2 regions of the Enterobacter sp. UPMP701 genome follow, and region 2 is predicted to be linked to the other one. Evidence: predicted binding sites of a transcription regulator. Region 2 holds the regulator's gene; the other holds the start of a gene.
The links. The regulator LexA, encoded in region 2, represses DNA repair genes until DNA is damaged. The targets are predictions, from matches to a motif close to TNCTGTATGTACATACAGNA.
Positions count from the first base shown of each region.

Region 1: umuD (translesion error-prone DNA polymerase V autoproteolytic subunit) is a predicted target of LexA. The motif match lies at 2,047-2,066, and genes of this name have one in related genera.

Region 1 covers NZ_JBSKJN010000001.1:603,686-608,113, reverse strand. Annotated here, with positions in the region: gene ACWKXT_RS02960 (SDR family oxidoreductase) at 1-939, opposite strand, end outside; gene ACWKXT_RS02955 (LysR family transcriptional regulator) at 1,038-1,925, shown strand; gene umuD (translesion error-prone DNA polymerase V autoproteolytic subunit) at 2,083-2,517, shown strand; gene umuC (translesion error-prone DNA polymerase V subunit UmuC) at 2,501-3,763, shown strand; gene ACWKXT_RS02940 (autotransporter outer membrane beta-barrel domain-containing protein) at 4,112-4,428, shown strand, end outside.
Region 2 covers NZ_JBSKJN010000011.1:69,771-74,198, reverse strand. Annotated here, with positions in the region: gene plsB (glycerol-3-phosphate 1-O-acyltransferase PlsB) at 1-1,725, opposite strand, end outside; gene ACWKXT_RS19610 (diacylglycerol kinase) at 1,880-2,248, shown strand; gene lexA (transcriptional repressor LexA) at 2,357-2,965, shown strand; gene dinF (MATE family efflux transporter DinF) at 3,029-4,366, shown strand.

The DNA of each region.
Region 1 (4,428 bases), on a different contig from region 2:
GTAATTCCAGCTGAAGACGAAATCGGCAAAATGCCCGTCATTCAGCTGCAGAATATCCGCCTCCACCAGCCGATCCCCGGCCAGCTCGCGCCATACGCCGCGATAGTCCGTAAACAGCTGGTGAAACGACAACCTTACCGGCGGCGCAGAGTCCAGTTCAAACCAGCGGGCAATGCGCGGCCACAGCTCGCTCCAGCGCCAGATATCGCCATTATTCACGTTGAAAGCCTGATTCTGCGCCGCGGGTGACGTGGCCGCCCACAGCGTGGCCTCCGCCAGCAGTCCGGCGTCGGTATAATCCACAATGCTGTGCCAGGTCTGTTCCGAACCGGGAAAACGCAGCGGTAACCCCAGCGCCTTACACAAAGACGCATACAGGGCGATACTCAGCGCAAGATTCATGCTGTTACCCGCTACGGTGCTACCCACCACGCCCGGCCGGATGGCATTCCAGTGCCAGCGTTTTCCATGCTGATACTGGCTGAGCCACGAGAGCTGCGCGGCGTTAAATTCTGCGCCGGGCACGCCAGGGTCGCTTTCGCGCGCCGGGGTTTTAAACGGGCCCAGATGCGCGCCGTACACTTTGTAGCCCTGCATCAGGCTGACCGTCTGCAAAGGTGCCGTTTTTTCGAGGGTGCTGACCAGGTTACGCAGCATGGCAACGTTCGGTTCGACCATCTCCGTCCAGTTTGCGGCGTTCACCCAGGCGCTGTAAAAGAGATGGGTAACCCTGTCCAGTGATTGCAGCGCCTGTGCACTGTCCTGTGCATCCAGCAAATCGACGTTAACCATCGTAATGCCTTCAGGATGGGATGATGCCTGACGGCTCAGGCCGATCGCTTCCCATCCATTGTGCAGAAGCGTTTTGACCAGCTGTCTGCCGACAATACCGCTGGCCCCCGCGATAAGGGCGACCTTTTGTTGCTGCATCTTATTCATGGTGTTTCTCCGGAAAGGGTGACAGATGCAGTCTCATCTATTATTTTTTTAGTGGATAGCCCTCTTAACCCGATAGCATTTATCAGAAAAACCATTAAATGAATAATAAGCTCAACGCCATTGCCACCTTTCTTTGCGTCGCGGATGCGGGATCCTTTTCGGCCGCCGCCCGCAGGAGCGGGATGAAGCAGTCCGCCGTCAGCCAGCAGGTCGCCGCCCTGGAGCAAGCGCTCGGCGTGGTGTTGCTGCATCGCACAACGCGCACAATGAAGCTGACCGAGCAGGGAGAACGTTATCGCCGAGACATGCAACTGCTGCTGGACGCCATGCGGGAAGCGGAGGGACGGCTGGCGCCGGTCAATCAGCAATTTCAGGGGAGCGTTCATGTCCAGCTACCAAGCGGCCTGGGCCAGATCGTTTTGCCACATTTACTGAAGCTGCAACGCCTGCATCCAGAATTACATCTGCGGCTTTCTCTTGATGACCGCCTTGCCGACCTGGTGACGGAAGGCGTGGACGTCGCGATACGGCTGGGCAGTGAGCCTCCATCGGCGCATCCGGCTCGCGTGCTGGCGCGTATTGAAACCGCGCTGTTTGCCTCCCCCGGTTTTCAGGCAATACACAACGTGAGCGAGCTGACAACGCTACCCCATGTACGATTTAGCGGCCTCCCGCTGGATGCCCCCCTGCGGCTAATCTCTGATGAAGAAACGATCGCGGTAAACGTGAATACCGTTTTCCGCGCCAATACCAGCGACGCGCTGTTACAGGCGCTGGAGGCCGGGATCGGTATCGGCGGTATGCAGCGACCGCTTGCGGCCAGGGCGCTGCAAACCGGCACGCTGGTACCGGTACTGCCCGGCTGGCGATTGCCCGATCGCTTCCTCTATGCCGTCTACCCTGACGCCCGCTTTATTCCGCAGCGCGTGCGAAGCGTCGTCAGCGTGATTGAGCAGTTACTGCCTGAAATAATGAAGAAAAATTGAATATTTCGGGCGTAAACTCTCCCCACCAGCCACCTCTCCTTGTTTAACTAAAATTTTTAGACTTTCAACAAGTTCCAGAAAATTTCCTTCACGTCTCTTGATCGTTCTGGTTAATCATGAATACTGTATATAAACACAGTAGCATGGATTAACCATTATGCAGTTCACCTCCCCTTTACGGCCCGACACCACACTATTACCTCCGCTGTTTATGGAGCGTGTACCCTGTGGTTTCCCCAGTCCTGCTCAGGACTATGTCGAGGATAGCCTTGACCTGAACAAACTGGTGATTAAACACCCCAGCGCGACCTATTTTGTCAGGGTGAGCGGTGATTCGATGATCGGCGCAGGCATCAGTCATGGTGACTTACTGGTGGTCGACCGTTCATTAACCGCCGTTCATGGTGATATTGTGATTGCGGCGGTCGCGGGCGAATTTACCGTGAAGGAGCTGCAAACGCATCCGCGCCTTCAGCTCATCCCCCATAATCCTGACTACGCGCCGGTCGTTTTTTCCGGAGAAGAAGAGCTGGAGATTTTCGGCGTCGTGACGTTTACCCTGAAAGCTAACCGACATGTTCGCACTCGTTGATGTCAACAGCTTTTACACCTCCTGCGAGACGGCATTTCGGCCCGATCTTAAGGGTAAACCCGTGGTGGTCGTTTCAAATAACGACGGATGTATCATTTCACGTTCAGCAGAAGCAAAAGCATTAGGGATCAGTATGACTGGTCCCTACTTCAAGCTGAAAGATGAACTGAGACGCCAGAAGGTACACGTCTTTAGCTCCAATTATGCGCTGTATGCGGATATGAGCCGCCGGGTGATGACCATCCTCGAAGAGATGGCACCGAGCGTGGAGATCTACTCGATTGATGAAGCGTTCCTGGATCTGACGGGCATCAGTCCCTGTATAAGTCTGGAGGCGTTCGGCCAGCAAATCCGCCAGCGACTGTACAAAGAGACCGGCCTGCTGGTCGGGGTGGGTATCGCGCCTACCAAAACCTTAGCTAAACTGGCTAACCATGCAGCAAAAACCTGGAAGAAAACCAACGGCGTGGTCGATTTATCGAATATCGATCGTCAGCGTAAGCTGCTGTCGCTGATGCCGGTCAGCGAAGTGTGGGGCGTCGGGCGCCGGATCAGTAAAAAGCTGAATCTGATGGGGATCGAGACCGCCCTGCATCTGGCCGAATGCTCAAGCTGGGTGATCCGTAAACACTTCAATGTTGTGCTGGAAAGAACCGCCCGCGAGTTACATGGTGAACGGTGTCTGGCGCTGGAAGAGTTTTCGCCAACAAAACAACAAATCATCTGCAGCCGCTCCTTCGGTAGCCGTATCACCCGGTATGACGATATGCACCAGGCGATCTGCGCCTACGCCGAACGCGCCGCCGAGAAACTGCGCGAGGAGAAACAGTTTTGCTGCTATATCAGCGTGTTTATTCGCACCAGTCCGCATGCAGAGAATGAGATTTTTTATGGCAACCAGGCCTCTGGCAAGCTGACAATCCCCTCTCACGACACGCGGGATATTATCAAAGTAGCCATTGAGTCACTGAACCGAATTTGGGTAGATGGGCATCGCTATATGAAAGCAGGCGTCATGCTGAGTGATTTCTTCAGTCAGGGGGTGGCGCAGCTGGACCTGTTTGATGAACACCCGCCGCGACCGGACAGCGCCGCCCTGATGCAGGTTGTCGATCGCCTTAACCGTTCTGGCCGGGGTTCGGTGTGGTTTGCGGGTCAAGGGGCGGTGAAATCCTGGGCGATGAAGCGGGATATGCTGTCGCCCTGCTATACCACCCGCTATTCCGATTTGCCGGTCGTCAAATAACCTTTCATTTCATTTGGTGCTGCTGAAATTTATCTATCAGGTTTTCTCTTCTGGTTATATCCAGCCTCTCCCAATAAACACATAAATTTAACTTAAGTATGTTGATCTATCCCCAGCGGAATTATTTTTTTCAGAAAAAACCGAAAAATTAAACCGAAACGTTTAAGTCTCACGTAATCGAAAAATCCATATTGCCAAAAGCAAGTTACATAACTATACATTTAACTAACAAAAAATTAACGAAAAAACACACCTAGTTACTCCATGCTTGTTTAAGTTACCGCACGTTACTTTTTGTCATACTTTGCATTGAACAGACATCTTCCCATCTTACATTACGGAGCCTTTATGAAAACAAGCTTATGCCTGTCGAGGGTAGCGGTTTCTGTATTAGCCGCCCTTGCCTCGCCTCCACTCTTTTTATTTCCCGTGCTCTCTCAGGCTGTCACGCTGCAGGCCTTTAATCCGGTCGATAACGATCAACTTAACGGAAGCCTGAACGTGACGGGCGGCAGCGTAATCGATCTGACGGGTAATCAGCGTTTCCAGACCGGGGTGGATGGCTCGGTGAATACCTCCATTGGTGCATTGCAGACGCTGAACCGCATTGTTGACGATCACGGGGTCCTGGGGGTCGACAGACTGGATCCCGGACCGGCAAACAT
Region 2 (4,428 bases):
AAGCTCGCTGGCAGTAGCAGAAGGCGCTGTAGAATCAACCGAGTACGGCACATTGCGCATCATGTCCAGGTAGCAGTCCAGCTGCTCCGTGAGCTGTTCACGGGTCAGGGAGCGCTGACGGGAAGCCAGCAGCGCCGTACAGCACAGGTTCATGGCGTTAGCCGCACCGGCGTTGTTAATACGCACCATCAGTTCGGACGCGATGCCGTTCACCGTTGGCGTCAGCCAGGCCGGACGAACCGCTTCGATAGGGTCGATGGATTCGCGCCACTCCGGAACGTGATGGTTCAGATACGTCATCAGCGGCATTGGCTCGCCAAAGTTGACGTAGCCCTGGCCCAGGTTACGTAGCTTGCTCAGGCCGCGCAGCATCTGCGGCAGGCTCTCTTTCTCTTTGGTCGCGCCGCGCAACTCTTTCGCGTAGGTGCCCACTTCCATCACGTGCTCATAGCCTATATAGATCGGCACAAGCGTGATCGGGCGCGTACCGCCGCGCAGCATCGCCTGGATGGTCATCGACAGCGTGCCGGTCTTCGGATCGAGCAGACGACCGGTACGGGAACGACCGCCCTCCACGAAGTACTCTACGGAATAGCCGCGGCTGAACAGTTCACCCAGATACTCGCGGAACACCGTGGAGTAGAGTTTGTTGCCCTTAAAGGTACGGCGAATAAAGAACGCACCCAGACGGCGGAAAATCGGACCTGCTGGCCAGAAGTTCAGGTTAATACCGGCAGCGATATGCGGCGGTACCAGCCCCTGGTGATAAAGCACGTAGGAGAGAAGCAGGTAGTCCATGTGGCTGCGGTGGCAGGGCACATAGACAATCTCATGGCCATCGTGCGCCAGCTGACGTACACGCTCAGCGTTATGCACGTTGATACCCTGATACAGGCGGTTCCAGGTAAAGCCGAGAATACGATCGGAAAGACGAATCATCTCGTAAGAGAAGTTCGCTGCGATCTCTTCCATCAGCGCAATGGCGTTCTGCTGGGCTTTCTCATGCGAAATTTTCTTGCTGCGCGCTTCGTCTTCAACGGCGCGGGCAATCGCTTTAGAGGCCAGCAGCTTGTTGAAGAGGTCCTGACGCGCCGGGAGGCGCGGCCCTACGGCCGCCAGACGCTGACGGGCGAAGTGCATACGCGCCACGCGCGCCAGTTTTTGCGCGATGATCTTATCGGTGCCGTGCTCGTCCGCCATTCGGCGCAGCGAAACGGAAGGGGAGAAACGCACAAAGCTGTCGCGTCCCAGCCAGGAGACAGCGAAGAACTTCTGGATGCCGTTAAGCATGCGCAGCGGCGGGTTCTCTTCGCCTTTTTCGCGGCCCGGACGGCGGCCAAACATTACCGATACCGGCACCATCTGCACATCCAGGTCAGGATTGCTGCGGTGCAGGTCGAGATAGTCGTGGAACAGCTTGATGGACTCTTCTTTCGGCGTGTAATAGGTAAACACGCGCGGCCCGCCGTGAATGAACACGTAGCGCGGCAGCAAAGTACCGTCAACTTCCAGCGGTTCAAGCGGGTCGGGTAAATCATGCGCCAGACACTGGGCGCGAAGCGTCAGCAGGTCTGCCTTCGAGTTATAAGGCAAAACATACATAATAGGGCGCGACGTATCGAGCCCCAGTTCCAGCGCGGGTTCTGCTGGGATAGACTTGCTTTTTACCAGTATGCTTAATGGTAAATTAAGTAATTTGTAGTAAATTCGTGGCCAGCCGGACATAAACGATGTAAAGCCTCTGGTTAATAATGCAATTGCGGCGCAAGGATAACAGAAAGCGCGCAAAATTTCTGTTGTTACCCGTCATACTTCAGGCGGCAGCGAAACGCGCTACGCCTTCTGTTACTGACGCTCTTTTTCAAAAAAGGTTCTTTTAATGGCCAATAATACCACTGGGTTAACGCGTATCATCAAAGCTGCCGGCTATTCATGGAAAGGTTTCCGTGCCGCCTGGGTTAATGAAGCTGCTTTTCGCCAGGAAGGGGTCGCCGCTATCGTCGCGGTTATCATCGCCTGTTTCCTTGATGTAGATGCCATTACCCGCGTGCTTCTCATCGGTTCCGTACTTCTGGTGATGATAGTGGAAATTCTCAATAGCGCTATTGAGGCCGTGGTCGACCGGATCGGCTCTGATTTTCACGAGCTCTCTGGCCGCGCGAAAGATATGGGCTCCGCCGCTGTCCTGCTGGCGATTATCACCGCAGCCATTACCTGGGTCACGCTGCTTTGGTCACATTTCCGATGAGCCTCGAGGAATAATTAAGTCCCTGGTTTTTTGTGCAGTTTTTGGTTCCAAAATCGCCTTTGACTGTATATACTCACAGCATAACTGTATATACACCCAGGGGGCGGAATGAAAGCATTAACGACCAGGCAGCAAGAGGTGTTTGATCTCATTCGGGATCATATCGGCCAGACGGGTATGCCACCCACGCGTGCGGAAATCGCTCAGCGTCTGGGCTTCCGTTCTCCGAATGCTGCCGAGGAACACCTGAAAGCGCTGGCGCGTAAGGGTGTGATTGAGATTGTGTCAGGCGCGTCGCGTGGTATCCGCCTGCTGGTGGAAGAAGAGACGGGCATTCCGCTGATAGGCCGTGTTGCTGCAGGTGAACCGCTGCTGGCACAACAGCATATAGAAGGTCACTACCAGGTCGATCCTGGCATGTTCAAACCGAGTGCTGATTTCCTGCTGCGTGTCAGCGGGATGTCCATGAAAGACATCGGTATCCTGGACGGCGATCTGCTGGCCGTTCACAAAACGCAGGATGTACGTAACGGCCAGGTGGTGGTCGCGCGTATTGATGATGAAGTCACCGTTAAGCGTTTGAAAAAACAGGGTAACACTGTTCAGTTGCTGCCCGAAAACAGCGAATTCACTCCGATTGTGGTCGATCTCCGCGAACAGAGCTTCTCTATTGAAGGTCTGGCTGTTGGCGTGATTCGTAACGGTGAATGGCTGTAATCTCTTTCTGACAGGCTACAGTTCAGCTGTAGCCTGCTTCATTTACCCTTCCCGGTATTTCTCATGTCACTGCTGACGGCATCTGATAAGGCATTGTGGCGTCTTGCCCTGCCGATGATTTTTTCCAATATCACCGTGCCCTTGCTGGGGCTGGTCGACACGGCCGTTATTGGTCATCTCGATTCCCCTGTTTATCTTGGCGGCGTGGCGATTGGTGCAACCGCAACCAGCTTCCTGTTTATGCTGCTGCTCTTTTTGCGGATGAGTACCACCGGGCTCACGGCACAGGCGTATGGTGCAAAAGACCCGTTACGCCTGGCTCGCGCGCTGGTGCAGCCGTTGATTCTGGCGCTTGGCGCGGGGGCGCTGATTGTTTTACTGCGCACGCCTCTGATAGACCTTGCGCTCCATATTGTTGGCGGCAGCGAGGCTGTGCTGGAGCAGGCGCGACGCTTCCTCGAAATCCGTTGGCTCAGTGCGCCTGCCTCGCTGGCTAATCTCGTTCTGCTTGGGTGGCTACTGGGGGTGCAGTACGCCCGTGCGCCCGTGATTTTGCTGGTCGTGGGAAACCTTCTCAACATTGCGCTCGATCTCTGGCTGGTGATAGGCCTGTGTATGGACGTGCGCGGGGCGGCACTGGCGACGGCGATTGCCGAATACGGAACCTTATTCATTGGGCTGTGGATGGTCTGGCGCGTGCTGGCTCTGCGCGGGATATCCCTTGTCATGATGAAAACCGCATGGCGCGGCAATATCCGTAAACTGCTGGCGCTCAACCGTGACATCATGCTGCGCTCGCTTCTGCTACAGCTCTGTTTTGGCGCGTTGACGGTTTTTGGCGCCCGTCTTGGGCCAGAGATTGTCGCGGTGAATGCGGTCCTGATGACATTGCTGACGTTTACCGCCTACGCGCTGGACGGCTTCGCCTATGCCGTTGAGGCCCATTCAGGGCAGGCGTACGGTGCGCGTGAAAGCGGCCAGCTTCGTGAGGTATGGCGCGCGGCGTGCCGTCAGTCGGGCCTGGTCGCGCTGGCGTTCGCACTGATTTACGCCTGCTTTGGTCGCGACATTATTGCATTACTCACTTCGCTCCCGTCTTTACGCGAACTTGCGGGCCACTACATCGTCTGGCAGGTGATTTTGCCGGTGGTAGGCGTCTGGTGTTATCTGCTGGACGGCATGTTTATCGGTGCAACGCGCGGCGCGGAAATGCGCAACAGTATGGCGATCGCGGCGGCGGGGTTTGGTCTGACGCTGCTGACGCTTCCCTGGCTGGGTAATCACGGTTTGTGGCTGGCGCTTGCGGTATTCCTCTCCCTGCGCGGCCTGTCGCTTGCCTTTATCTGGCATCGTCACTGGCAAAATAATACCTGGCTTCCATCCCGTTACGATATATCGTGACGGTTAAAGATTCCGAATATGAAATCAACTGCCGAATCCTTAACTACAATAATTATTACGTC